DNA from 3 places in the Diaphorobacter sp. B2A2W2 genome. Region 3 is predicted to be linked to each of the others. Evidence: predicted binding sites of a transcription regulator. Region 3 holds the regulator's gene; each other region holds the start of a gene.

Region 1 (9,585 bases), on a different contig from region 3:
CGCAGGGCGACGAAGGTTTCGGTGGTGCTGCCGGGCGCCACGCCGTCCTCATCGGCATAGGCGCGCACGCCCTCGCAGGCCGTGGTGCCGGTGGAATACTGGCCGCGCACCACGTCCTGCAGCAGCGTGGCGGGTGTCCACGTACTCAGCGAACGCAGCACCTTGAGCTTCTCATCGCGGATGGCATCGGCATGGGCGTTGATGGGCGGCTCCATGGCGATCGCGCACAGCAGTTGCAGCGCGTGGTTCTGCACCATGTCGCGCAGCGCGCCGGTCTGGTCGTAGAAGGCGCCACGCTGCTCCACGCCCAGCTGCTCGGCCATGGTGATCTCGATGCTGGCGACGGTCTCGCGCCGCCACAGGGGCTCGAACAGCGCGTTGCCAAAGCGCAGCGCCAGCAGGTTCTGCACCGAGGGCTTGCCCAGGTAGTGGTCGATGCGGAAGATCTGCCGTTCGTCGAACACGCTGCGCACCGCGGCGTTGATGGCACGGTTGGAAGCCAAATCGTGCCCCAGGGGCTTTTCCAGCACCACGCGGGTGGCGGGCGTCGCCAGGCCGGCAGCGCCGAGCTGCTCGCAGACGGTGGTGAACAGCGCGGGCGCGGTGGCCAGGTACATCACCACCGTGTCGGCGTGGCGCTCGCGCAGGCGCCGCGCCAGCAGGGCGTAATCTTCTGGCTGGGACAGATCCATGCGCTGGTACTGCAACAGCGCGGCAAAGCGTTCGAATTCTTCGTCGCTGGGGCGCTTTTCTCCCTCCACATCGGCAAAGCGCCGGGCAATCAGCGCGCGGTAGTCGCCGTCGCTCAGCGCGTCGCGCGCCACGCCGATGATGCGCCCCTGCGGCGGCAGCGACCCGTGGCGAAAGGCCTGGAACAAGGCAGGTAGCAGCTTGCGCCAGGCGAGGTCGCCCGTGCCGCCGAAGAGGACCAGATCAAAGCTCATGAGCCAGCTGCGGTAATGTGTAGAGGTTGATCGATGGGAAAACGGTGCCCGCATGTGCTCCGTATCCAGTGCACGATGTTATCGAGTTTCATGGTCGGCATTGACCGACACGGGGCGGGCCGTGGCCGCGCATACACTTGCCGGTTACGCGCCGGGGCTGGGCTCCCCGCGCCTTTCTCCCTGGACAACACGCCATGAACCAACTCGACGCGCTCAAGCAGTACACCACCGTGGTGGCCGACACCGGCGATTTCAAGCAGCTGGCCCAGTTCCAGCCGCAAGACGCCACCACCAACCCCTCGCTGATCCTGAAGGCCGTGCAAAAGCCCGAGTACGCGCCGCTGCTCAAGGACTGTGTGACGCGCTGGCATGGCCGCGCTATCGACGAGCTGATGGACCGCCTGATCGTGCGTTTCGGTTGCGAGATCCTGTCGATCATCCCTGGGCGCGTGTCCACCGAGGTGGATGCACGCCTGTCGTTCGATACCGCGGCGACCGTGGCGCGTGCGGAGCGCATCGTGGAGCTGTACCAGGCCGAAGGGCTGCACATCGACCGCGTGCTCATCAAGATCGCCGCCACGTGGGAGGGCATCCAGGCCGCGCGCCAACTGGAGCAGCGCGGCATCCACACCAACCTTACGCTGCTGTTTTCGTTTGCACAGGCGGTGGCCTGTGGTCAGGCGAAGGTGCAGCTCATTTCGCCCTTCGTCGGACGCATTTACGACTGGTACAAGAAGCAGGCCGGCGCAAACTGGGACGAGGCCGCCATGGCCGGCGCCAATGACCCGGGCGTGCAGTCCGTGCGCGCCATCTACAACCATTACAAGCACTTCGGCATCGGCACCGAGGTCATGGGTGCGAGTTTTCGCAACACCGGGCAGATCGTCGCGCTGGCGGGCTGCGACCTGCTGACCATTGCCCCCGAACTGCTGGCCCAGCTGGCCGCCAGCGATGCTCCGGTGGCACGCGTGCTCGACCCCGAGGCGGCACGCCGCGTCGCGCTGCAACCCGTGCAGTACGACGAGGCGGGCTTTCGCTATGCGCTCAATGCCGACGCCATGGCCACCGAGAAGCTGGCCGAAGGCATCCGCGCATTTGCGGCGGACGCGGCCAAGCTGGAACAACTGATGCAAGCCGCTGCATGAATTTTGACGATCCCCGCACCCGCTGCGACCACACGACCGCGTGGCAGCGCCTGCGTGCCCATTACGAAAGCGCCGGCCGCAGCTTCGACCTGCGCGCCGCATTTGCGCAGGATGCGCAGCGTTTCGAGCGCTTCAGCCAGGACGCTCCGCATGTGTTTGCGGACCTGTCCAAGAACCTGATCGACGCGCCCACCGAAGCGCTGCTGCTGCAGCTGGCGCGTGAATGCGGCGTGGTGGCCTACCGCGATGCGATGTTCGAGGGCCGACCGATCAACAACACCGAGCAGCGCGCGGTGATGCATTGGTTGTTGCGAAAACCGGCTCCAGGGCATAAAGGTCAAGCGCAAGCAGCTATCGATACAGTAGCGCCTGAAATTGCCTCTGCCTTGCACGACGTGCACTCCACGCTGGAGGACATGCTGGCCCTCGCCGAGCGCGTGCGCGCTGACGACGGCATCACCGACATCGTGAACATCGGCATCGGCGGCTCGGACCTGGGGCCGGCGATGGTGGTCAAGGCACTGGACGACCTGCGCCACCCGGGCAAGCGCCTGCACTTCATCTCCAACGTGGACGGCATGGAGCTGGGCAGCCTGTTGCGCCAGCTGCGGCCCGAAAGCACGCTGTTCCTCATTGCGTCGAAGACCTTCACCACCGCCGAGACCATGTCCAACGCACAGGCGGCGCGTGCATGGTTCCTGGACCAGGGCGGCAGCGAGGACGCGCGGGCGCGGCTGCCGCTGGCGCGCCATTTCTATGCACTGACGACCAACCTGGAAGCGGCGGCGCAGTTCGGCATCACCACCACGTTGGGCTTCTGGGACTGGGTGGGCGGACGCTATTCGCTGTGGTCCGCCATCGGGCTGCCGATTGCCATTGCCGTGGGTGCGCCGCACTTTCGCGCACTGCTGGCGGGTGCACATGCGATGGACGAGCATTTCCGCACCGCGCCGTTGGAATCCAACCTGCCCGTGCGGCTGGCGCTGCTGGACCTGTGGTACCGCAATTTCCACGACTTCTCCAGCCGCAGCATGGCACCTTATAGCCATGGCCTGCGCCGCCTGCCCGCGTACCTGCAGCAACTGGAGATGGAGAGCAACGGCAAGGGGGTGGACGCGCACGGTCAGCCGCTGCCCTATGCCACTTCTGCCGTGGTCTGGGGCGAGCCGGGCACCAATGGGCAGCATGCGTTCTTTCAGATGATCCACCAGGGGCCCGACACCGTGCCCGTGGAGTTCATCGCGCTGCGCGAGCCGGGGCGTGATTTGCCGGACCAGCACCCGCGTCTGGTGGCCAACGCTTTGGCACAGGCCCGGGCGCTGATGATGGGGCGGCCCGAAGAGGCCGACGGACACCGGCGCTTCAGCGGCAACCGGCCGAGCACATTTCTGGTGCTGGAGCGTCTGGACCCGGCGTCGCTGGGCGCGCTGATCGCGCTGTACGAGCACCGGGTGTTCACCAGCGGGGCGCTCTGGGGCATCAACAGCTTCGATCAGTGGGGTGTGGAACTGGGCAAAGGCATCGCCAAGGATCTGGAGCCGCGTCTGGCCACGGGTGATGTGCAGGGGCTGGACCCGTCCAGCGCGGGGCTGTTGCGCCGTCTGGCGGCCTGAAACGGGGTGCGCTTCCTGCTCTGACGGGGCTCAGGCGCGCGCTGCCTGGGGCATGGCCGGCGCATCATCTACAGGCGCCGGCTGGAGTTCTGGAGCCAGGACGACCCGGTTGCGGCCCTGGTCCTTGGCGGCGTAGAGCGCCTGGTCGGCACGCTCCAGCGTTTCCTGGGGTGACGAATGGGGCAGGTGCAGCGCCAGGCCGGCGGACATGCTCAGGCGCAGGCCCGGCGGTGCGTTGGGCACGGGCAGGGCAGCGATGGCTTCGCGCGTGCGCTCCAGCAGGGTCTGGGCGCTGCGTGGTTCGATGTCGCTGAGCAGCAGCAGGAACTCGTCGCCGCCCCAGCGCGCCAGCACATCGGCTTCGCGCACATTGGCGCGCAGGGCGTCGGCGAACACCCGCAGCACATGGTCGCCCATGGCGTGGCCGTGGTGGTCGTTGACGCGCTTGAAATGGTCCACATCGATCATGGCGAACAACAACGTGCCCTGCCCCCGGCGGCGCCGCCGGCACTCCAGCTGGATCAGCTCGACCATGGCGCGGCGGTTGTACAGGCCCGTGAGCTCGTCGCGCATGGCCAGCGCCCGGTTTTCCGCGAGGGTTTCGGCCAGCGCCTTACGTTGCCGGTCCAGGCGCTGGCGCATCTGCTGCACGCGCAGGTTCACCACCATGCACCCGGCCAGCACGATCAGGATCATGGCTGCGTAGGCGCCATCCATGACGTCGAACGTTGTTGCGTAGAAACGCGGCGAGACGACCACCGCCACCGAGAACGCCGCCATCGCGTAGAGCCCGATGCCCACGACCTGGCGCGGCGACAGGCCCAGCGCACCGAAGAACAGGATCATGGCCAGCACGGAGGGCACCACGCCTCGGCCTTCCCCTGCCAGCACGTAAGCCACGGCGCCGCTGGTGATGGTCCACGCCATTTGAACCAGGGTCAGAGACGGATCGCGCAACCGCTCGGACCAGCCGGTGCGGATCAGCAGCGTGATGACTGCGAGCCCCCCCACCGAAAGCGCCGCCCACCACCGCACAGCGTCCAGGTGGTGGTTTGCGCTGGGGTGGTGCAGCAACAGCATTACCAGGGCGCTGGAGCTCATCAGCAGCAGCGCGAGCAGCGCCATGCCGACGCGCACACGCCGGTAGGGGTCGCGGGAGAGGATGCAGGGAAAGAGACGGCGAGGGGTCGTGTGCATGGCGGAGGCTCCCGCGAAGGAGCCGTGCGATGTCGGTACGGCCAGAGTGAACCGCTAGCAATGAATTACCAATATTTACATATAAATACAATTATGCGAGGAGCGCAAAAGCTTGCTTTTGCGTAGGGGTATTGGGGAAAGGCGGGCCAGATCCGCGCGCAGTGCGCCGCGGAAGGTCGCCCGCCACACACGCAGGCGAAAAAAAACCCGCAAGCACTGCTTGCGGGTTGGGTGCTGCCTGCGCCATCAGGGCGCAGGCGGGGCCCTGGCAATTACATGCCCATGTCACCCATGCCGCCCATGCCGCCGGGCATGGCGGGGGCTGCGGACTCGTCCTTCGGCGCCTCGGCCACCATGGCTTCGGTCGTCAGCAGCAGCGAGGCCACGGAAGCGGCGTTCTGCAGGGCCGTGCGGGTCACCTTGGTGGGGTCCAGGATGCCCATTTCCAGCATGTCGCCGTAGGTGTCGTTGGCTGCGTTGAAGCCGTAGTTGCCCTTGCCGTTCAGCACTTCGTTCACGACCACCGACGGTTCGCCACCGGCGTTGGCCACGATCTCGCGCAGGGGGGCTTCGACAGCCTTCAGCACCAGCTTGATGCCGGCGTCCTGCTCAGGGTTGCCGGTGGACAGGTTGCCCACGGCTTGCTTGGCGCGCAGCAGTGCCACGCCGCCGCCGGCCACGATGCCTTCTTCCACGGCAGCGCGGGTGGCGTGCAGGGCGTCTTCCACGCGGGCCTTCTTTTCCTTCATCTCGACTTCGGTGGCAGCGCCCACCTTGATCACGGCCACGCCGCCGGCCAGCTTGGCCACGCGCTCTTGCAGCTTCTCACGGTCGTAGTCGCTGGTGGCTTCCTCGATCTGGATGCGGATCTGCTTCACGCGGGCTTCGATGTCGGCAGCGGCACCAGCACCGTCGATGATGGTGGTGTTTTCCTTGCCCACTTCGATGCGCTTGGCCTGGCCCAGGTCGGCCAGCGTCACCTTCTCCAGCGTCAGGCCCACTTCCTCGGCGATCACCTTGCCGCCCGTCAGGATGGCGATGTCTTCCAGCATGGCCTTGCGGCGGTCGCCGAAGCCGGGCGCCTTCACGGCCACGACCTTCAGGATGCCGCGGATGGTGTTCACCACCAGCGTGGCCAGGGCTTCGCCGTCAACTTCCTCGGCGATGATCAGCAGCGGACGGCTGGCCTTGGCGACTTGCTCCAGCGTGGGCAGCAGGTCACGGATGTTGCTGATCTTCTTGTCGAACAGCAGCACGAAGGGGTTGTCCAGGATCGCGGACTGCTTCTCGGGGTTGTTGATGAAGTAGGGCGACAGGTAGCCGCGGTCGAACTGCATGCCTTCCACGACGTCCAGCTCGTTTTCCAGCGACTTGCCGTCTTCCACGGTGATCACGCCTTCCTTGCCCACCTTGTCCATGGCGTCAGCAATGATCTTGCCCACGGACTCGTCGGAGTTGGCGGAGATCGAACCCACCTGGGCGATTTCCTTGGAGGTGGTCGTGGCCTTGGAGGCCTTCTTCAGCTCTTCCACCAGGGCCACCACGGCCTTGTCGATGCCGCGCTTGAGGTCCATGGGGTTCAGGCCGGCGGCCACGTACTTGGAGCCTTCGCGCACGATGGCTTGGGCCAGCACGGTAGCGGTGGTGGTGCCGTCACCAGCGATGTCGTTGGTCTTGGAAGCCACTTCCTTCACGAGCTGCGCGCCCATGTTCTGCAGCTTGTCTTTCAGTTCGATTTCCTTGGCCACGGACACGCCGTCCTTGGTCACCGTGGGGGCGCCGAACGAGCGCTCCAGCACCACGTTGCGGCCCTTGGGGCCCAGGGTCACCTTGACCGCGTTGGCCAGGATGTTCACGCCTTCAACCATGCGGGCGCGGGCTTCGCCGCCGAACACTACGTCTTTTGCTGCCATTTTTGGCTCCTACAAATTTGAATCAAATGGGCTGCCAACGCTGATCTATCAAGCGCAGGCAGCTATGAAAAATGAGTTGACCAGAAGGGATTACTTCTCGACGACCGCGAACAGGTCGTCTTCCTTCATCACCAGCAGCTCGTCGCCATTGACCTTCACGGTCTGGCCGCTGTACTTGCCGAACAGCACGCGGTCGCCGACCTTCACGTTCAGGGCGATCAACTCGCCCTTGTCGTTCTTCTTGCCAGGGCCAACGGCCAGCACTTCGCCTTGATCGGGCTTTTCCGCAGCGTTGTCGGGGATCACGATGCCCGAGGCGGTCGTGGTTTCGCTTTCGATACGCTTGACGATCACGCGATCGTGCAGGGGGCGAAGATTCATTGCATCTCTCCTGATAACAAAAAGGATTGCGACATCAAACAACGCGCCCGCAACGCGGGCGCAGGGAACTGACACAGCGGTGTTGTTAGCACTCATCTGTTTCGAGTGCTAATGATAGAGGCATTCGTGACAGTTTCAAGAGACACAGGTCTTGCCAGATCGTCTTCACACGCCTGTAGTCCTACTTGCAGCTTCCTCGCTCGTTGCTTGGATAGCGAGTGTCCCTTCGTACAATCCAGCCAAAAAATCAGGCGCTCCTGACTTCTCGGTGGCGCCGTCATCTTCGTCTTACTTTTACATCGCATATTGGTGGTGTGCAGCCTTTCTTCCTTCTTATAGAAGCTGCGTGCCTCAAGCGTTGACCGTTCCTGGAATCCAATGGCCTCCTTGCAGTTGACCACCACGCTCATGGGCTTCGGCTTGGCAGCGTTAATCCTTTACCTCATCCGCCGCGATCATTTGTACGTGATGCACGGATTGTTTTGGGTTTTCGTGGCGAGCGCTGCGGCTTTTTTGGGAGTCTGGCCGGGGCTTATCGATAAGTTGGCTGGCTTGGCAGGCATTAGTTATCCGCCTGCGCTGCTGCTTTTGCTAGCGTGCATGGTCCTTTTGGTGAAGGCGCTGCACTCGGATATGGTGAACACGCGTATCGAGCGGGATGTTCGGAGACTGAATCAGCGCTTGGCATTGCTGCAGGCTGATATTGAAACCCAGAGAATTGCGGCGGAGCCGTTGAACTCCAACGAGCACCTCTCGGTATGACGACCGAGTTACTTCCCGTCATTTTGTGTGGCGGCTCTGGTACCCGTTTGTTCCCTTTGTCGCGTGAAAGCCACCCCAAGCAGTTCCTTGCCTTGACTGGCCCGCAAACCATGCTGCAGCAGACGGCCATGCGTTTGCGGGGATGGAATGAGGGTATCTCATTGGCGCCGACGCCTACCTTGGTATGCCACGAAGAGCACCGCTTCTTGGCCGCGAGTCAATGGGGGGAAGTGGAAAGCGGGGCGGCATCGATCATCCTGGAGCCGCTTGGGCGCAACACTGCACCCGCGCTGACACTGGCTGCGCTGCATGCCTGCCGGGATGGCGGAGATCCGGTGATGCTGGTGATGCCTGCCGACCATGTGATCCAGGACATTACAGCTTTTCAGAATGCTGTACGCGCAGGGCTCGAGTACGCGAGCCGAGGCGCCGTGATCACCTTCGGCATCTTGCCCCAATATCCTGAAACTGGTTTTGGCTACATCCAATACCGGCACGAACACGCAGAAGACAGAGTTTTTCCGGTGGAGGCATTCACCGAAAAACCTCCTCTAGCCTTGGCGCAGCAATATGTGCAGCAGCAGAATTTTCTGTGGAATAGCGGCATCTTCATGCTGCGCACCAGCACATGGCTGAGGGCCCTGCAGCTATGCAACCCAGAGATTCTTGGCAGTTGCCAGGCTGCCATGCGTTCGGCAAGACACGATCTGGATTTCATCCGTCCTGATAAAGCCGCCTTCACCGCCTGTCCATCCGACTCTATTGACTACGCGGTGATGGAGAAACTCTTGGCCCATCCTGAGTGGGGCATTGCATGTTCGGTTGTATCGCTGAAAGCGGGTTGGTCTGACGTGGGCTCTTGGGATGCCCTGTGGAAGGTCATGGAGCGAGACAGTCGCGGTAATGTAGTCATTGGCGGCGCCGTACTACACCAAGACTGCAATGACACCCTGTTCATGTCCAATAGCCGACTAGTAACTGGCGTAGGGTTGCGCGACTTGGTTGTCGTAGAAACCGCCGACGCGGTGTTGGTGGCAGACAAGCGCTGTACCCAAGAAGTGAAGAGCCTGGTCAATCGTCTCAGTCAGGCGGGACACAGAATTACCAACCAGCATCGCAAAGTGCATCGGCCGTGGGGCTGGTACGACCTGATCGATAGCGGGGAGCGCTTTCAGGTCAAGCGCATTGTGGTGAACCCCGGCGCCAGCCTCAGCCTGCAAATGCACCAGCATCGCGCCGAGCACTGGGTGGTGGTGAAAGGTGAGGCAGAGGTCACCCATGGTGAACGTAATTTCTCGTTGAAGGAGAACGAGTCCACCTACATCCCGCCAGGGCACAAGCATCGCTTGCGCAATAGAGGGGCTCAGCCGCTTGAGATCATCGAAGTTCAGTCGGGTTCCTACCTGGGTGAGGATGACATTGTTCGCTTTGATGATGCCTACGGCCGGATCGATGCTTCTGAGAGTCCCCATGGCTGAGTCAATCGCTGTGCTGAAGTTGCCAGAGGTGGTGGAGGTTTTGCATCTCGCTGCAAAAGCGTCCATCTCCGCCTCGGGTATTGGTGTGCTTGTCATCAACTACAACACGGCACCACAAACGTTGCGCTGTCTGGCATCCATCCAGCAATCCA
Region 2 (9,585 bases), on a different contig from region 3:
GTTGAAGGCCTTGCCGGCGACCGTGCCGGGGCGTGTGTCGGCCTCCTTGATGGCGGCGCTCCAACGGGCCCGCTCGCGCTGCCACACGTCCGGTGCATAGCTGGGCTGGCCCAGCTGGCGCGCGGCCAGGCGCGCGGCACGGTCCAGCAGATCGGGCTCGGTCAGCGAGCGCAGCGAGAACGCCAGGCCGTCGCGCTCGGCGCCCGCCTCGAAGCTGGCGCCCAGGTCGGCCCAGGCCTCGCCCAGTTCGTTCTCGTCCATCGGGGGCTCGTTCGGCCCGCCCGCAGTCACGCCCTTGGAACTCATCAGGGCCGCCGCCGCAGCCAGGCCCGCCTGGGCCGCTGGGTCGCGGCGCGCGCCGGCATCGAAGTCCACCTGCACATCCACCATGGGAATGGCCGGGCTTTCCACCAGCCACACGCGTGCGCCGCTGGGCTCGGTCCAGTGCTGGATGGGCAGGAGCGCCCAGGCGGATTGGGTATAAAAAATGGCTCCAGCGCTTATCAACAAAGCGCGAGCAGCTATCGCTTTAAGATTTTTGTACATCGCTGACACCTTGGCTCAATGCACGCGGCCACCGGCAGCGTCGGGTGCTGGGGCGGCACGCTTGGTGCCTGCCGCCACGGGCTGGGGCAGCAGCGTGGCAACGGTGAGCTGATCGTCGCCGAAGTAACGCGCCGCCACGGATTGCACCTGCTGCGGCGTGACCGCGCGCAGCAGCTTGAGCATGCGCTCGTCCGCGTCCAGCGGCAGGCCCTGCACCCAGTTGCTGCCCAGATCGCTGGCCTGGCTGTAAAGCGAATCGCGCGCGTAGATGGTGGAGGCCGCCCACTGCGTTTTCACGCGCGAGAGCTCGGCCTCGCTCACGCCCTCGCGCGCCACGCGGGCCACCTCGGCGCGCAGCGCCTCCTCGACCTGGGCCGAGGTCTTGCCCGCGGCGGGCACGCCGGTCATGAGAAACAGCGCCGGTCCGCGTCCGAGGATGGACGCCTGGCTGTCCGCGCCGTCGGCCACACGGTCCGCACCCTGCGTGAGGGCTCGCTCCAGCCGCGCCCCGTCGTAGCCGCTGAGCACGGCCGACAGCACCAGCAGCGCCAGGCCGTCACGGTCGGCATCGGTCATGTCGTCCAGGCGCGTGACGCCCGGCACGCGGAAGGCCAACGCCACGTAGGCCTGCTCGGCCGGCGCCTTGAAGGCGATGCGGCGCAGGCCCTGCTGCGCCGGCTCGGTGCGCGGCTTGCGCGCTGGTAAGGCACGTGCGGGAATGGTGCCGTAGGTCTTCTCCGCCAGGGCCAGCACCTGCGCCGGGTCCACGTCACCCGCCACCACCACGGCGGCATTGCCGGGCACGTACCAGTCGCGGTGAAAGCGGCGCACGTCGTCGGGGGTCATGGAGTCCAGATCGCTCATCCAGCCCACCACCGGGCGGCGGTAGGGCGAAGCGATGAAGGTGGAGGCGAACAGCTGCTCGATGAGCGCGGCGCGCGGCTGGTCCTCGGTGCGCATGCGGCGCTCTTCCTTGACGACCTCGATCTCCTTGGTGAACTCCGCGTCGGGCCACTGGTTGTGGGCGAAGCGGTCGGATTCCAGCCGCATCACGTCGGCCAGCCGGTCGGCCGGTATCTGCTGGTAATAGCCGGTGTAGTCGCGGCTGGTGAAGGCGTTCTCCTGCCCGCCCAGCGCCGCCACGCGGCGCGAGAACTCGCCCGGCGGCACGGCCTTCGAGCCCTTGAACATCATGTGCTCCAGCACATGCGCCACGCCCGAGGTGCCGTCCACCTCGTCCATGGCGCCTACGCGCAGCCAGACCATGTGCACCGCCGTGGGCGCGCGCCGGTCGGGCTGCACGATGAGCTGCATGCCGTTCTTCAGGGTGAATTGCTGCGCACCGCTGGCCGTGGTGGCCTGGGCGTGCGCCGCCGCGGCAGACGCAGCAGGTGGGGATTCATGCGCTGGGTTTTGCGCCCAGGCGTGCAGACAGGCCAGCAGGCCCACAAGGGTGATAGCGCGTTTCATAGAATGGCTGCGATTCTAAGAACCCGCCAATGTTCAGTTTTTTCAAGAAGAAACCGCCCACCCCCACCGAACCCGCCCTTGCACCCGAGGACGTGGCCAGCCCTGCGGCGCCGCCCGCGGCCGACGCCCCCGCCAGCGGCGGCGCATTCGGCTGGCTGCGCAAGCCCTTTGGCGCAGGCGCCACCAGCGTGGCGGACCCGGCTGCCCCTTCGGCCGGTGCCCCCGCAGCCATCGACGCGCCCCTTGCCGTCCCCGAGCCCACCCCGAAGCCCGGGGGCGCACGCCAGGGCTGGATGGACCGGCTGAAATCCGGCCTGCGCAAGACCGGCAGCAGCATCGCGACCGTCTTCACGGGCACGCAGATCAACGACGCGCTGTACGACGAGCTGGAGGAAGCCCTGCTCATGGCCGACACCGGGGTGAAAGCCACGCAGCACCTGCTGGAGGACCTCAAGCGCCGCGTGAAAGAAACCAAGACCACCGAGCCTGCTGCCGTAAAGGGACTGCTGGCCGATGCGCTGGCCGACCTGCTGCGGCCGCTGGAAAAGCCGCTGGTGATCGGCGAGCACACACCCACCGTGATCATGGTGGCCGGCGTGAACGGCGCGGGCAAGACCACCTCCATCGGCAAGCTCACCAAGCACCTGGCCGACCATGGCGAGAGCGTGCTGCTGGCCGCCGCCGATACCTTCCGCGCCGCGGCGCGCGAGCAGTTGGGTGTCTGGGCCACGCGCAACACGGTGGAGATCGTCAGCCAGGAAGGGGGCGACCCTGCCGCCGTGAGCTTTGACGCCGTTACCGCCGGCCGCGCGCGCGGCAAAGATGTGGTGCTGGTGGACACTGCCGGCCGCCTGCCTACGCAGCTGCACCTGATGGAAGAGCTGAAGAAGATCCGCCGCGTGGTCACCAAGGCCGATGCCAGCGCCCCGCACGAGGTGCTGCTGGTGATCGACGGCAACACCGGCCAGAACGCCCTGGCGCAGGTGCGCGCGTTCGACGACGCGCTTCAACTCACCGGCCTGATCGTCACCAAACTGGACGGCACGGCCAAGGGCGGCGTGCTGGCCGCCATCGCGCAGGAGCGGCCCGTGCCCGTGTACTTCATTGGCGTGGGCGAGAAGGTGGAAGACCTGGAAACCTTCAGCGCAGGCGAATTCGCCCAGGCCCTGCTGACCTGAGATAGTTACCCCCTGTGGGCGGATACAGGCGGCAACCGCCAGCCATTGCTTCAACGCGGCGCTTGACCAGCCCCGGCTATCGAAGCGGGTCCACCTGCTGCGCCACCCACTGCACATAGTCCTGCTCTGCGTGCACGGCGTGGGTGAGCAGTTGCGGCACTTCGTAGGGATGCTGGGCACGCAGCCATTCCCGTAAGGCGGGCGCGGCAGACAGCAGCGTCTTGCACACCAGCCGCCACTCTGCTTCCGCCTGCTGCACCCCCTGCCAGACATAGTGCGAGGTGATGGCCTCCACCTGCACGCAGGCGGCCAGGCGCGCCTGGACAGCGCCGCTGGCCAGTCGGTGTGCGGCGGCGTCGCCGCCCACGGTGGTGGTCACAACGGCGATCTGTGCGTCTAGGGAAGATGTCATGATCGAAGTCTGGCACAAGGCGTAACTGCACAACGGACCTTGACGCGCGGCGAAGCAGCCCCACCTGCGTTCTAAGCGCCGTCGCTGCGCCTCTTGGTGGTTATTTCCTACATCCGTAGGGGAACTATGCCTTTAGCACTCTCTCCAATGGAGTGCTAATATGATTTGCATGGAAGAAAGGACTACCGATATGGCACTCCAGACTGCAACCTCCGTGACGACCCTCGCGCCCGCGAACCCGTGGGCGCTGGTTCCCCCGCTGGGCAACCTGGACGCCTATATCTCCGCCGTTAACCGCCTTCCCCTGCTCACGCAGGAGGAGGAGCAGCGCTACGCGCGCCAGCTCAAGGATGACAACAATGTCGAGGCTGCCGGCCGCCTGGTGTTGTCGCACCTGCGCCTGGTCGTGTCCATCTCGCGCCAGTACCTGGGCTACGGCCTGCCGCATGGCGACCTCATCCAGGAAGGCAACGTGGGCCTGATGAAGGCCGTCAAGCGCTTTGACCCTGACCAGGGCGTTCGCCTGGTGAGCTACGCCATGCATTGGATCAAGGCCGAGATCCACGAGTACATCCTGAAGAACTGGCGCATGGTCAAGGTGGCAACGACGAAGGCGCAGCGCAAGCTGTTCTTCAACCTGCGCTCCATGAAGCAGGGCTTCAAGGCCGACGCGCTGGACGCCGACACGCACCGCGAGACCCTATCCGATCACGAGATCGACCTGGTGGCCGAGCAGCTCAACGTGAAGCGCGAGGAAGTCATCGAGATGGAAACGCGCCTGTCCGGTGGCGACGTGCTGCTGGACCCCGCTCCCAGCGACGACGGCGAGCAGGCCTTTGGCCCCATCGCCTACCTCGCCGACGCGGGCCATGAGCCCACCGCCATGATCGAATCGCGCCAGCGTGACGCGCTGGCCACGGACGGTATTGCCACCGCCCTGGACAGCCTGGACGCACGCAGCCGGCGCATCGTGGAGCAGCGCTGGCTGCAGGTGAACGACGATGGCTCGGGCGGCATGACACTGCACGAGTTGGCTGCCGAGTACGGCGTGAGCGCGGAGCGCATCCGCCAGATCGAGGCGGCCGCCATGAAAAAGATGAAGAAGGCGCTGGCCGAGTACGCCTGAGCCTTCGCCCAGCAGCCCGGATCGCGCGCAGAGATCGCGGGCAGATAATCCAGGCGCGCAGCCCTCACCGGCTACGCGCCTTTTTCTTTGCCGGCCGGGCCGCACCTGGCTGCCCGGCCCAGACTGGAGATCGCCACCCATGTTCCCCCACCCCCTCGCCCGCCGCGGCCTGCTGGCACTGGCCCTGGCTTCGGCCTGCGGCGCCGCCATGGCCCAGAAGGATGCCGCGCCCGCCACCCCCGGCTGGCCCGCCAAGCCCCTGCGCATCATCGTGGGCTTCCCACCGGGTTCTTCGCCCGACCTGACGGCGCGCACCTTCTCCGAGCCACTGTCCCAAGCCCTGGGCCAACCCGTGGTCGTGGAAAACAAGGTGGGTGCGGGCGGCAACATCGGCGCCGATGCGGTCGCCAAGGCGCAGGACGGCCACACCATCGGCCTGTTCATCAACGGCAACCTGACGATCGCCAAGCTGCTCAACGCACACGTGCCCTACGACCCCGTGAAGGATTTCGCGCCGCTGTCGCTGATCGGCGTATCGCCCCTGGTCCTGACCGCTCCCGTGAACCAGCCCGACGTGCCCGCGGGCGCCGACGCACGCGCCTTCCTGCAGGCCGCGCGCACCGCGGGCGACCGCTGGAGCTACGGCACCCCCGGCGTGGGCACCGTGGGCCACCTGGGCACCGAGCTGCTCAAGGCGCGCACCGGCATTGCACCGGTGCACGTACCCTACCCCGGCTACCCGCAGGTGGCCACCGCCATGCTGGGTGGCCAGTTGCAAATGGCGCTGCTGCCGCCCGCGCTCGCGCAGGCCCAGGCACGGGCGGGCAAGCTGCGCCTGATCGGCGTGACCTCCGCGGGCCGCAGCACGCTGGCGCCCGAGGTGCCGAGCCTGGCGGAGGCCGGCGTGCGCGACTTCCAGCTGGAGATCTGGAACGCCTTTGCCGCACCCGCGTCCATGCCCGCCCCGGTGCGCGCACGGCTGTCCCGCGTGATCGGCGAGATCGCCCGCAGCCCGGAAGTGCGCGCCAAGCTGTTCCAGCAGGGCTGGCAGGCCATTGGCTCCTCGGCCGAGGGGCTGGCCAACCGGATCCAGGCCGACACGGCCACCATGAGCCGCGTCATCCGCGAACAGGGCATCCGCGCCGATTGACCGCGCACCGTCGCAGCGCGGCGGCCACGGCGGTAAGGGCCGGCCGGGGGCGCGGCCTGCGGCGCGCAGTGCAAGCACTTGGTCCCAAACGTTGACCTAGGTCACGGGGCAGGACGGCCCCGCCTTGCACACTCTCCGCCAATCCCCAGCACTCCGAGGCCGCTGACCGGCCCTCTGCGAGACGCTACGGTATTCATAGCTTCCACCGCTTGCCAGACAAGCGCTGAAGCCCATTTTGGCTTGTACTCATGACCGACCATCCGTCCTCCGGCGGCCATACCTGCAACGACTGCGCCTGCCAGCAGCAGTGCCTGCTGGGCCGCCTGGACCCGCAAACGCGCGCGGGCTGGCGCGGGCACCTGACGGAACGGCGCTTTCGCAAGGGCGAGATGCTGCAGCGCCAGGGCGAGAGCATCCACAGTGTGCAGGTGGTCAAGATCGGTACGCTGCTGGTGCAGCGCCGCGGCGACGATGGAGTGGAGCACCCCGTAGGCATGGCGGGCTGCTGCGAGGCCCTGGGCGCCCCCGCGCTGCTGCAGCAGCCGGCGGACCTGTCCTACGTGGCGGTCACGCCGGGGCGCGTCTGCCAACTGGACCTGGCGCCCCTGCTGGGGGCCGGCCGCCAGTCCCAAGGCGAATTCCTGCTGGAACTGGCGCGCGAGCAACTGAACGCCAACGCGCGCCTGGCCGACTGGGGCCGCATCGCCCGCATCCGCGGCGTGGTGGGCCAACTGGCGGGCGCGCTGCTGCAACTGGCCGAGCTGCAGCGCAGCACGCTGGTGCGCCTGCCCAGCCATACGGTGCTGGCTGCCCTGCTCGCCACCACGCGCGAGTCCGTGGCGCGCGCCCTGGCGCTGCTGGCGCAGGAGCAAGGCGTGCTGCGGCGCGACCGCTGGCACTGCGAGATCCAGCGCGCGCCACTGCTGGCGCTCACGCGCGGCGGCCGCCGCTCGGCGGCCAACCTGTACCAGGCGCGTGCGGCTGCGCGCACCACCCCTGCGGCGCAAGCGCCGGTGCACGCCGCGCTGTAAGCCAGCGTCGCTGCCGGCACCTCAGCCCAGCGCACCTTCCGCCGCCACGTCGGCACCGGCCGCGTACAGCAGGGCCACGTCGTCGGGCGACAGCGCCTTGGCAAACAGCCAGCCCTGGTAGCAGGCGCACTGCATCTCGCGCAAAAACTGCAGCTGCTCGCGTGTTTCCACCCCCTCCACGACCACCCGCAGCCCCATGGTGTGCGCCAGCGCGACCACGGCGCGCACCAGCGTGGTGTCGCCTCCGCTGGCAGGCACGTTGCGCATGAATTCCCGGTCCACCTTGATGTGCGACACCGGCAGGCGCTTGAGGTAGGCCAGCGACGAGTGGCCCGTGCCGAAGTCGTCCAGCGCCACGGCCACGCCCAGCGCGCGCAGCTCGTTCAGCACCTGGCAGGCCTGCTCGGGGTCGGCCAGGGCTTCGGACTCGGTCACCTCCAGTTCCAGCAACTCGGGCGGGACATGGTGGGTACGCAGGTTGCGCGCCACCTGCTCGACGAGGTCGGTCTGCCGCAGCTGCTGGGCGGACAGGTTCACTGCCACGCGCAGACGCATGCCCTGGCGCTCCCACGCCGCGATCTGGCGACAGGCCGCGGCCATGACCCAGGCGCCCAACTCCAGGATCAGTCCCGTGGCCTCCGCCACGGGCACGAAGCGCTCGGGCGACACCTCGCCCAGCTGCGGGTCGTGCCAGCGCAGCAGGGCCTCCACACCCACCATGCGGTTGGTGGCCACCTCGACCTGCGGCTGGTAATGCAGCGTCAGCCCGCCGTAGGCCAGGGCCAGCTTGAGCCGGTCGTGCAACTGGATCTTCTCGGCCATCTTGCGGCCCATGGACGGGGCGTAGAACGCGAAGTTGGCGCGCCCGCGGTGCTTGGCGTGGTACATGGCCATGTCGGCATAGCGCAGCAACGTGGCGGCGTCCCCCGCATCCTGCGGGCACAGCGCGATGCCCATGCTGGCGCCGAAGTTCAGTTCGAACCCCTGCACGCGGCAGGGCACGCACAGCGCCTGCATCAGCCGCGCGGCCACGCACTCGGCCTGCGCGGCGCAGGCCACACCGGGCAACAGCACGGTGAACTCGTCGCCGCCCAGGCGCGCAAGGATGTCGCCCGTGCCCAGCGCACCCCGCAGGCGCCGCGCCACCTCCTGCAGCACCTGGTCGCCGGCGGCATGGCCGTAGCCATCGTTGATGGCCTTGAAGTCGTCCAGATCGAGCAGCAGCAGCGCGAAGGGCGGGCTTTGCGCTGCCGCCTGCTCCGCGATCGCCTGTTCCAGCCGCTGGCCGAACTTCCAGCGGTTGAGCAGGCCGGTCAGCGTGTCGTGCGTGGCCTGGTAGTGCATGCGCGCCTCCAGGCGCCGCAGGTCGGAGACGTCGCGCACAAAAGCCACCACCGTGCCCCCGTGGGCGGAGGAATGGCCGAGGGCGATGTCCACCGGCACCTGGCTACCGTCGCGTCGCTGCAACCACAGGTCGCGCCCCATGCCCATGGGCCGGCGGCTGGGAGACTGGTGGTAGCGCTGCATATGCTGGCCATGCTCGGGCCGCGCGTGCACCGGCACCAGCAGGTCGATGGACTGGCCGCACAACTGCGCGTTGGTGTAGCCGCTGATGGTCTCCATGGGGGCGTTGACCATGAGGATGCGGCCCTGTCGGTCGGCCAGCACGATGCCGTCGGGCGCCGCATCCATGGCAGCGCGCTCCAGCGTGCCCGCGCGCAGGCTGCCGATGCGCTGCAGGAAGGCCGCCGCACTGTCGTCGGCGGCGTCATCGGTCCGATGGGGCGACGGGTGCGTCACGCCGTCCTCGGACCGGGGGCGGGCGGCAGGGGCAAAGGAATCCATGGCGCGTCGGTAGGGCGTCGGTAGGTTGAGGCCGTGGCCGGCGCCTGCGCCATCACCGTCGATGCGCCTGGCGGCCAGCCACTGCGCACTCTAGGCAGGCGCGGCGCACTCCTGGCGCCTATCGCCACCCAAGGTGACGCACACGTCAATTCAGGCCCTACGGGCAATGTGGCTTTTGCCACACGCCAGCCCCTGGGCGCGTGGAGCGCGTGGAATCAGCGCGTTTCGTCCAGCAGCGCGCGCACGTCGGCCGCCAGGCTCTGTGCCCCACTGCCGTAGCGGTGGTACACGCGCAGGCGGCCGGCGGGGTCGTAGACATAGCTGCCGGCGGAATGGTCCATGGTGTAGCTCGTGGGGGTCTGGCCTTCCACGCGCTTGTAGTAGATCTTGAAGTCCTTGGCCACGGCGGCCAGTTGCTCGGGCGTGCCGCGCAGCGCGAGGAAGCTGGGATCGAAGTTGGCCATGTAGGCCTTGAGTACCTCGGGCGTGTCGCGCTCGGGGTCCACGCTGACGAAGATGCCTTGCAGCTTGTCGCCGTCCGCGCCGAGGGCGCGCTTGACGTCGGCCAGTTCGGACATCGACGTGGGGCAAACGTCCGGGCATTGCGTGTAGCCGAAGAACACCACCACCACCTTGCCCGCGAAGTCCTTGAGGCTGCGCTGCTGGCCGTTGTGGTCGGTCAACTGCAGGTCGCGCGCGTACTCGGCGCCCGTGAGGTCCACCCCCTGGAACTTGGGCGCCTTCGGAGAACACGCGGCAAAAGTGCCTGCAACGCCCATCCATAGAGCGCCAGCAGCTATTTTTTTCAGAGCATCACGTTTATCCAT
Region 3 (9,585 bases):
GATCAACTGTGACGACATCCTGCTGGAGTCCAGCGGGCTGCCGCTGCTGGAGGAAGCGCTGGCCGAGGGCATCATGGGCCGGCGCCAGGCCATCCTGCGGGCCACGGTGGCCAGCGGCGTGGCAAGCCTGCAGTCCGAGACGCGGCGGGTGATCAACATCCGCCGGCGCGATCTGGATGATCAGATGCTGGAGTTGCGCAGCCTGCGCGGCAAGAATGCCTCGGTGATCGACGCCATGCGCGGGCGCATCGAGCAGGAGCAGCAGGAGTTTGAAGCCAGCACGGCCAAGATTCAGGCCGTGCGGGCAGTGCACCTGAAGATGCTGCGCGAGGTGTTCCACCAGCTTGGGCCGCGTTCGCTCAAGGCGCAACTGGTGGAGCTCACCGAGGCGCTGCAGCCCAAGGGGCTCAAGCTGGGCGTGCGCAAGGTATATGGCGACACCTTCGCCAAGGTGCGCACCATCATGGAGGCCGCGCAGTCCACGGGCATCGAGATCCAGGCCATGCTGGGCGGCACCTTCCGCCAGCTCAACACGGAGTTCGGCTTCTCGTTGCAAGTACCTGCGGCGCCCCAATTGGGTAACTATGTGCAGGAGATCGTGGCCATCGAGCAGCGGCACCTGCAATACGTGGGCATGGGCAACACGCTGCGCCTGGCGCAGCCGGAGTTCGCGCAGCGCCTGTTGCGGGCCATGGGCCTGCGCCTGCGCACCGTGTTCGAGTCCGCGGCCAACGAGCTGGAGCTGTGGAGCAAGACGGCCACAGCGCAGTTGGACGCGCAGCTGCGTGAGCGCAAGCGCAGCTTCTCGCGGCGCATCGAGGCGGTGAACCGCATCCAGCAGGCCGCCAACGGGCTGGTGGACCGCATCGCCGAGATCGAAGAGGCCGAGCAGCACCTCGCCGAACTGGAGCAGCGGCTGACCGAGCTGACCTCCGACCTCGTGCGGCAGCCGCAAGCGCCTGAGGGCGTGGACATCGACATACCCCTTACCGAACCCCAGCCGCTCGCGGCGTCATGAGCGGTCCGTCCGCAGAGCTGGCGACCCAGGTGGTGCGCTGGCAGGCAGCGCATGGGCGCAACCACCTGCCTTGGCAGAACACGCGCGATGCATACCGCGTGTGGCTGTCGGAGATCATGCTGCAGCAGACCCAGGTGGCCACGGTGCTGGAGTACTACGCGCGCTTTCTGGCGCGCTTTCCCGACGTGCGCCAACTGGCTGCTGCGCCGCAAGACGAGGTACTGGCGCTGTGGAGCGGCCTGGGTTACTACAGCCGCGCGCGCAACCTGCACCGCTGCGCCCAGATCGTCGTGCACCAGCACGGCGGGGAATTCCCCCGCACGGTGGATGAGCTGGCGGCCCTGCCGGGCATCGGCCGCTCCACGGCAGGGGCGATAGCCGCTTTCTGCTTCGGCGCACGGGCGCCGATCCTGGATGCCAACGTGCGGCGCGTGCTCACGCGGGTGCTGGGGTTCGGCGCCGACCTGGCCGAGGCGAAGAACGAGCGCGCGCTATGGCAGCAGGCCGAGGCGCTGCTGCCACGGCAGGACCTGTCCCATGCCATGCCGCGCTACACGCAGGGCCTGATGGACCTGGGTGCCGGCATCTGCCTGCCCCGCAACCCCAATTGCCTGCTGTGCCCCTTGCAAGAGGCCTGCGCGGCGCGCCGCGACGGCAACCCGCAGGACTACCCGGTGCGCACGCGCAAGCTCAAGCGCAGCGCGCAGGCCTGGTGGCTGCTGCTGCGCCAGGATGGTGCGAGCCGGCTGTGGCTGGAGCGGCGTCCGCCCACCGGCATCTGGGCGGGGCTGTACTGTCCGCCGGTCTATGACAGCCGCGCGGCGCTGGACGAGGCGCTGCAGTTGCACGCCAGCTGCGATGCGCGGGATCTGCCGGCCTTCACCCACGTGCTAACGCACCGCGACCTGCACCTGCATCCGGTGCTGGCGCGCGATGCAACGCCGCAGCCGAACGCGCATTGCGCTGAGCAGCAGTCGGGGTGGTTCGCTTCGGCGCAATGGCCGGCGCTGGGGCTGCCCGCGCCCGTGCGCAAGCTGCTCGCCTCCCTTGGGGACGACTGTCAAAAATGAGAGCTGGTAGCGCCCGTAGATAGGCGACTTCCGGTAGAAAACTATTGCAAGTCGTTCAATAGCAAGCGCTAGCAGCTACTAAAACAATAGCTGTCACCTAGCGGTGCATGCTAGATGCCGTCGAGCTCGCGGTGGCGGCGCAGCGTATTCCAGCGGCCCTCGAAGCGCGCCGCCAGCTGCTCCACCAGGTAGACGGAGCGGTGCTGTCCTCCCGTGCAACCGATGGCCACGGTCACGTAGCTGCGGTGGTTGTGGGCCAGCGCGTCCAGCCAGTGGTCCAGGAAGTCGCCAATGTGCGCCAGCATCAGCGCTACTTCGGGCTGCTGACGCAGGTAGTCGATGACCGGCGCGTCCTTGCCCGTGAGGGCGCGCAAGAGCGGCTCGTAGTGGGGATTGGGCAGCATGCGCACGTCGAACACATAGTCGGCATCCATGGAGATGCCGCGCTTGAACGCAAACGACTGGAATACCAGGGTCAGCCGACTCGGCGGCACCGACAGCAGGTCCTTCACATAGCTCAGCAATTGCGCGGACCGCAGGGTGCTGGTGTCGATGACGTGTGCCTGCTCGCGCAGCGGGGCCAGTAGCTCGCGCTCCAACCGCATGGTGTGCAAAAGCGGTCGCGGACCTTCGCGCATCTCGGCCTGGGACAGAGGGTGGCGGCGCCGGGTTTCTGAAAAACGCCGCACCAGCACGTCGTTGGTGGCGTCCAGGAACAGTTGGCGCACCTGCACGCCCTGCTCGCGCAGGCCGGCCAACTGCTGCGGCACCAGGGGCAGGGCGGTGGCGCTGCGCACGTCCATGGCCACGGCAACGCGGTGGCCGTGGTGCGCATGCTCCAGCTCCACGAAGGAGGTCAAAAGTTCCGGCGGCAGGTTGTCCACGCAGTAGTAGCCCGCGTCTTCGAGTGCATGCAGCGCGACGGACTTGCCCGAGCCGGACATACCGGTGATGACGACGACTTCCAGATCCATGGCTCAGGGTGTGGGTTTGGCGGCGCCCTGCAGCATCTCGCGTGCATGCGCCAGGGTGGTAGGGGACAGACGCTCGCCGCCCAGCATGCGCGCAATCTCGGCCACGCGCGCCTCCTCGTTGGCGGCGGCCACGCTGCTGGTGGTGCCCTCGGCGTGCTTGTGTTTGGCCACCACAAGGTGATGGTCCGCGCACGCGGCCACCTGGGGCAGGTGGGTGACGGCCAGTACCTGCCGGGCCGTCCCGAGCTGCTGCATCAGACGGCCCACGGTCTCCGCCACGGCGCCGCCCACGCCCGAGTCCACCTCGTCAAAGATCAGTGTGGGCGCCTCGCCCAGCTCGCTGGTGGTGACCGAGATCGCCAGCGCCATGCGCGACAGCTCGCCTCCCGACGCCACCTTGCCGATGGGCCGCGGCGTCATGCCCGGGTGGCTGCTGACCAGGAACGCCACCTGGTCGATGCCGTGCGGCCCAGGCTCGGCCTTGTCCAGTTGCACCTCGAAGCGCCCGCCCGCCATGCCCAGGCCCTGCATGGCGCGGGTGATGGCCTGCGCCAGTTGCGGCGCAGCCTTGGCGCGCTTTTGCGACAGGGCGCGTGCGGCCTTCTGGTAAGCGGCGCCATGGGTTTGCTCGGCAGCCTGCAATGCGGCCAGGTCAGTGGCGCTGTCCAAACGGTGCAGCGTGTCCTTCCAGTCTTGCAGCAGCGCGGGTAGTTCGGGTGGGGTGCGCTTGTAGCGGCGCGCGAGCTGCATCCACTGCGATACACGGGCGTCCAGCTGCTGCAGCCGATCCGGGTCGGGCTCGGCGTGGCGCAGGTAGCTTTGCAGAGAGTGCGCCACATCGCCCGCCTGGGCGATGCAGGAGGTCAGCACCTCATTCATGGTGCGAAACGACGGGTCCACATGCTCGTAGTCCTGCAGCAGGTGCTGTGCCTGCGCCAGGGCCCGCAGCGCGCCGCCTGCGTCTTCGTCCTCCAGCACACTCAGGGCGGCCTGGGCGTTGTCCAGCAGCGACTGGGCGTTGGATAGTCGCGCATGCTCGGCATTGAGTTCCTCCCATTCGCCATCCCGCGGCGCCAGCTTGTCCACTTCGCCGATCTGCCACTGCAGGCGCTCGCGTTCCTGTTGCAGCGTGTCCTGGGCAGCGCGGGCGTGGGTCAGCGCCTGCTGCGCGTCGCGCCAACTCGTCCACAGCGCGGCCAAGGGTTGCACCTGCGCGCCGGCATAGGCGTCCAGCAGGCCGCGCACGGCGTCGGGCCGCGTCAGGCTCTGCCAGGCGTGCTGCCCATGAATGTCCAGCAGATGCTCGCCCACGGCACGCATCTGCGCTGCCGTGGCGGGGATGCCGTTGATCCAGGCGCGGCTCTTGCCCTGCACATCGACGGTGCGGCGCAGCAGCAGCGTGTCGTCGCGCGGAAAGCCCGCCTCGTCCAGCCAGGCTGCCAGCGCGATGGTGCCACCGTCGAATTCGGCGCAGACGTCGGTGCGCTGCGCGCCTTCGCGGATCACACCGGAGTCGGCACGCGCGCCCAGCACCAGTTGCAACGCGTCGATCAGGATGGACTTGCCGGCTCCGGTTTCACCGGTGAGCACGGTGAAGCCGGCATGCAGGTCCAGTTCGAGCGATCGCACGATCACGAAATCGCTCAGGGCGATCCGCCTCAGGGCCATGGTCAAGAACCTCCCTCGTACCAGCCCAGCTTCTTGCGCAGGGTGGCAAAGTAACTCCAGCCGCGCGGGTGCAGAAAGCACACCCGGTGCGCGGAACGGCGCACCAGTATGCGGTCGCCATGTTGCAGCGATGCGAGCGACTGCATGTCGAAGTTGGCGCTGATGTCGCGCCCCCCCGCCACCTCAATGGCCACTTCAGTCGCGTCGGAAAGCACGATCGGCCGGTTGGACAGGGTGTGCGGCGCGATCGGCACCAGCACCCAGCCGGGGATCGATGGGTGCAGCATCGGGCCGCCTGCAGACAGGGCATACGCCGTGGAGCCGGTGGGCGACGCGACGATCAGGCCGTCGGCGCGTTGGTTGGAAACGAATACGCCGTCTACCTCCACGCGCAGCTCCACCATGCCGGAGGTGGAGCCGCGGTTGACCACCACGTCGTTGAGGGCCAGCGCCTCGAACACGCACTCGCCACCGCGCATCACGCAAGCCTGCATCAACGGGCGCACGTCTTCTTCGTAGTCTCCGTGCAGGATGGGCGTGAGCGCGTCCTGGTAGCCCTCCAGCGGAATGTCGGTAATGAAGCCCAGCCGCCCCTGGTTGATGCCCACCAGCGGCGTGCCGTAGCCGGCCAGCCGCCGGCCCACGCCCAGCATGGTGCCATCGCCGCCTACGACCAGGCACAGGTCGCATTGCCGGCCGATCCCCTCCACATCCAGCGTGTGGTATTGCGTGAGGCCCGTGTGGGCGGCGGTTTCGGCCTCCAGCGTCAACTCGCAGTCCTGCTGGGTGACGAACTGGGCAATGCTCTCGATGATCTGCCGTGCGCTGTCGGACGCTGAAACGGCGCCAGGCCCCGGGTATTTGCCTATGACTGCAACGCGGCGGAAGATGGGCTTCATGCAGAAATTACATCATTAAAATGATTCAATGCTTGATGACCGCTCCAAGTTGTTACTCAAGGCCTTGGTGGAACGCTACATAGCCGAGGGGCAGCCAGTCGGCTCCAGAACCTTGTCGCGGGCATCAGGGCTTGAATTGTCGCCCGCCACCATACGCAATGTGATGGCAGACCTGGAGGACCTGGGGCTTATTGCCAGCCCCCACACCTCCGCGGGCCGCGTGCCCACCGCCAAGGGCTATCGCCTGTTCGTCGACACCATGCTCACCGTGCAGCAGGAGCAGTTGCCGACAGTCCAGCTCATGCCCGAGCAGCCGCAGAAGGTGATCGCCAACGCCGCCCACCTGTTGTCGAGCCTGTCGCAGTTCGTGGGGGTGGTGATGGCGCCGCGGCGCGCCTCGGTGTTTCGCCACATCGAATTCCTGCGGCTGTCCGAGAAGCGCTTTTTGGTGATCATCGTCTCGCCCGACGGTGATGTGCAGAACCGCGTGATCTTTACCGAGGTCGATTACTCCCAGTCGCAACTGGTGGAGGCCGCCAACTTCCTCAACGCCAACTACGCGGGCCTCACCATGGAGCAGGTGCGCGAGCGCCTGAAGCTGGAGGTGGACAAGCTGCGCGGAGAAATCGCGGCGCTGATGCAGGCCGCGGTGAGCGTGGGCTCGGAGGCCATGTCCGGGTCGCAGGACGAGGTGGTGTTCTCGGGCGAGCGCAACCTGCTGTCCGTGAGCGATTTTTCCAGCGACATGAGCCACTTGCGCCGTGCGTTCGACCTGTTCGAGCAAAAGACCCAGATCCTGCGCCTGCTGGACATTTCCAGCCGTGCAGAAGGGGTGCGCATCTTCATTGGTGGAGAGAGCCAGGTGGTGCCATTTGAAGAGCTGTCCGTGGTGAGTGCACCCTATGAGGTCGACGGTCAGGTGGTGGGCACCCTGGGCGTGATCGGCCCCACGCGCATGCCCTATGACCGCATGATCCAGATCGTGGACATCACCTCCAAGCTGGTCTCCAACGCCCTGAGCCACCGGAAGTAGCCCCTACAATACGCGCCGCTGCGCCGCCTACGAGGCAGGGCAGCGCACCCCTTGGGGCGTTAGCTCAGTTGGTTAGAGCAGAGGACTCATAATCCTTTGGTCGTTGGTTCAAGTCCAACACGCCCTACCAAGTAGATAAAGGAAACCCTGCTATCGTTTTGGTAGCAGGGTTTTTTGTTTCCCGGGTCATGTAGCCACCATGTAGCCGTTGGGGCGCAATTTCCGTCAGTGGTCAGTTGCTGGGGGCGTCGTGAACCCAGCCCGTGCGCTCGACTTCGAGGGACCGTATTTTTCCGCGAAGCGCAATGCAAAGCTCTGTGGCCTGAATTCGCATGTCTCGCGCCGTCTCTAGGTTCCCTTTGCAACCGGTCGTGGATTGCTCTCTAAAGAATGCTGCGCGTGTCGTCGCTTCAAGCGCACCGGCTATTTCCTCATCGAGACGTTTTATAAAAAGCTGGAACCTGTTGTTCGACATGCCGCTAAGCGCCACAGCGCGGGACGTGGCTGTAACGCGAGTGGTGCCAGCGAGGAAATAGAGGTTTGTCGCTTCGGCTTCAATTTCAGCGGCGGCCAATGTGAGCCGCTCCAGTTCCAGCGTGAATTTGTCTTGTTCGGCTTTCGCAGTCACAAACTTCGACAACTGGTGCGCCTCGGTTGCGGTTTTCCAAGCCCAGTAAGCGGCTGCCGCACTCACCGCACCAGAGAATGCCGACAAGTAATCTGTGAAATTGGACATGCTATCCCCCCGTTGCTCGTTGGAGGCGAAGGTTACCTTGCCCACGTTGCCCCAAGGACTCAGTGTTTAGCTTGGAAGCTTTGCGATTACCTTGATTTCGAACTGGAAGCCGTAAAGCCAGGTTACGCCGATACCGGTCAGCGTGGGATAGGGGGCATTGCCCCAATAGTCCGGCACGATCTGCCAAATGCGCTCGAAATTCTTCTCGGGGTCCACTACGAACACCGTCACGTCGACTACGTCGTCAAAGCTGCACCCGGCTGCCTCCAGCACAGCGTTCAGGTGAGTGAAGGCAAGGCGGACTTGAGATTCCAGATCGGGCTCTGGCGTGCCATCTGCGCGGCTGCCCACTTGGCCCGAGACGAATAGAAAGCCGTTGGACCGGACCGCTGGTGAGTAGCGGTTCTTCTCATAAAGAGCTTGGCGGCCTGGCGGGAAGACAACGTCGCGTGGAGGCATGGGACATCTTTCATTGGATAAAAGAACCCACTGTAGGCACTGTATCTGTTCGGATAAACAGGAAAGTATCATCAAGACTGTTTGCAAAATCTGGACAATCTCCTGACCTCTATGGATCGTTTCGACGCTATGGTGGCCTTTGCTCGCGTGGTAGAGACACGCAGCTTTACCCAGGCCGCTCAAACGCTGCACATGAGCAAAACTACGGTAACTCAGCTTGTGCAGCAGTTGGAAGCGCGTTTACGGGTCAGGCTTTTGAACCGCACCACCCGCAAAGTGAACGTGACAGCCGAAGGTGCCGCCTATTACGAGCGTGTCGTGCGTCTGTTGGGTGACCTGGATGATGCGGAGACCAGTCTGACCAGTGCCTCAAGCGCGCCTCAAGGCCGCCTGCGGGTGGACGTGCCCAGCCCTCTGGCACGCATGGTCCTTGTTCCGGCTTTTGCTGCATTCCATGCGCGCTATCCGGACATCCAGCTGCACATGGGTGTAAGTGACCGAGTGGTCGATCTGATCGATGAAAACGTCGATTGCGTGGTGCGGGGAGGTGAGCCGGGCGACGCCTCGCTTGTGGCAAGGCATGTAGGCGATCTTTCCATGGGGCTGTATGCGGCACCTACATACTTGGCGAATGCCGGAATGCCCTTGCACCCCAAGAACCTGGAGGCCGCACCGCACCACATCGTGGGCTTTCTGGGATCAAGCACCGGACGCGTCTCATCCTGCGTATTGCACCGCGGCGACGAACAAGTGCGCGTGATGGGCCGTTACGCGATTGCCACCGACGATGGCAATGCCTACCTGGCGGCAGGCGTTGCCGGTCTGGGGGCGCTCTGGTTGCCTCAGTACATGGCAGCGCCTCATCTGGCGCGGGGCGAACTGGCGCCGCTGTTTGAGGACTGGTCCATTGCGCCGATGCCGCTGTATATCGCGTTTCCTCCAAACCGTCATGTGGGCGCTCGGCTGCGGGTGTTCATGGATTGGATGGTTGAACTGATGAAGACGCATGCTCCGCTGTCCGGGGCGTATCCGCATCGGCGCTGAGAGGAGGGGCGTTAGACTGCGCCAGGGGATTGCGCCATCTGGCAGCCAACGGGTGCGGCGGCACGGCCTGCAGCTCACAGCTTCTCTGGACATAACGACAAGCGGCGCTCTTGGGGCACACTCTGGTCGATGACTGTCGCCAGATCCAGCATTCAACTCGAATCTGCCCCGGCCTCGTTCAAGAGCGCCAAGGCTTTCGATGCATGGTTGAGGAAGAACCATGCCGCTTCGGGCGGTCTCTGGCTCAAGATCGCGAAAAAGGGCGCTCAAGAACCCAGCGTTTCCTACCCCCAGGCGGTGGAAATCGCACTCTGTTGGGGCTGGATCGACGGTCAGAAAAAAGCTCTCGACGATCAGCACTACCTCCAGCGTTTCACGCCGCGGCGCGCGCGCAGCATCTGGTCGAAAGTCAACATCGACAAGGTCGAGGCACTCATAGTGGCGGGCCGCATGCAGGCGCCTGGCTACGCCCAGATCGAAGCGGCCAAGGCCGATGGGCGCTGGGCACGGGCTTACGACAGCGCTCGTACGTCTACCGTACCCGAGGATCTGTTGGCCGCGTTGGAAATCGATCCAAAGGCCAAAGCCTTCTTTGCAACGATCAATGCGGCCAATCGTTACGCGGTACTGTGGCGTATCCAGACAGCCGTGAAAGCAGAAACGCGCGCCAGACGAATCGCCCAG

The links. The regulator HrcA, encoded in region 3, represses chaperone genes, less so after heat shock. The targets are predictions, from matches to a motif close to TTAGCACTCNNNNNNNNNGAGTGCTAA.
Region 1: a site for HrcA is predicted at 7,279-7,305, ahead of AC1PPL_RS08120 (co-chaperone GroES). Genes of this name have one in related genera too.
Region 2: a site for HrcA is predicted at 3,739-3,765, ahead of rpoH (RNA polymerase sigma factor RpoH). Genes of this name have one in related genera too.

Annotation. Positions count from the first base shown of each region.
Region 1 is NZ_JBWZOR010000003.1:419,760-429,344, forward strand. Features, by position in the region: gene zwf (glucose-6-phosphate dehydrogenase) at 1-944, opposite strand, end outside; gene tal (transaldolase) at 1,139-2,089, shown strand; gene pgi (glucose-6-phosphate isomerase) at 2,086-3,702, shown strand; gene AC1PPL_RS08110 (GGDEF domain-containing protein) at 3,733-4,899, opposite strand; gene groL (chaperonin GroEL) at 5,172-6,812, opposite strand; gene AC1PPL_RS08120 (co-chaperone GroES) at 6,903-7,193, opposite strand; gene AC1PPL_RS08125 (DUF2304 domain-containing protein) at 7,572-7,955, shown strand; gene AC1PPL_RS08130 (mannose-1-phosphate guanylyltransferase/mannose-6-phosphate isomerase) at 7,952-9,433, shown strand; gene AC1PPL_RS08135 (glycosyltransferase family 2 protein) at 9,426-9,585, shown strand, end outside.
Region 2 is NZ_JBWZOR010000013.1:41,110-50,694, reverse strand. Features, by position in the region: gene AC1PPL_RS17600 (M16 family metallopeptidase) at 1-546, opposite strand, end outside; gene AC1PPL_RS17595 (M16 family metallopeptidase) at 562-2,016, opposite strand; gene ftsY (signal recognition particle-docking protein FtsY) at 2,046-3,194, shown strand; gene cutA (divalent-cation tolerance protein CutA) at 3,271-3,606, opposite strand; gene rpoH (RNA polymerase sigma factor RpoH) at 3,797-4,732, shown strand; gene AC1PPL_RS17575 (Bug family tripartite tricarboxylate transporter substrate binding protein) at 4,872-5,882, shown strand; gene AC1PPL_RS17570 (Crp/Fnr family transcriptional regulator) at 6,131-6,913, shown strand; gene AC1PPL_RS17565 (putative bifunctional diguanylate cyclase/phosphodiesterase) at 6,935-8,758, opposite strand; gene AC1PPL_RS17560 (SCO family protein) at 8,974-9,537, opposite strand.
Region 3 is NZ_JBWZOR010000010.1:82,572-92,156, reverse strand. Features, by position in the region: gene AC1PPL_RS15620 (dynamin family protein) at 1-1,018, shown strand, start outside; gene mutY (A/G-specific adenine glycosylase) at 1,015-2,088, shown strand; gene rapZ (RNase adapter RapZ) at 2,199-3,062, opposite strand; gene recN (DNA repair protein RecN) at 3,066-4,730, opposite strand; gene AC1PPL_RS15600 (NAD kinase) at 4,733-5,629, opposite strand; gene hrcA (heat-inducible transcriptional repressor HrcA) at 5,658-6,662, shown strand; tRNA gene AC1PPL_RS15590 (tRNA-Ile) at 6,716-6,792, shown strand; gene AC1PPL_RS15585 (hypothetical protein) at 6,895-7,398, opposite strand; gene AC1PPL_RS15580 (Rid family hydrolase) at 7,465-7,857, opposite strand; gene AC1PPL_RS15575 (LysR family transcriptional regulator) at 7,969-8,901, shown strand; gene AC1PPL_RS15570 (YdeI/OmpD-associated family protein) at 9,031-9,585, shown strand, end outside.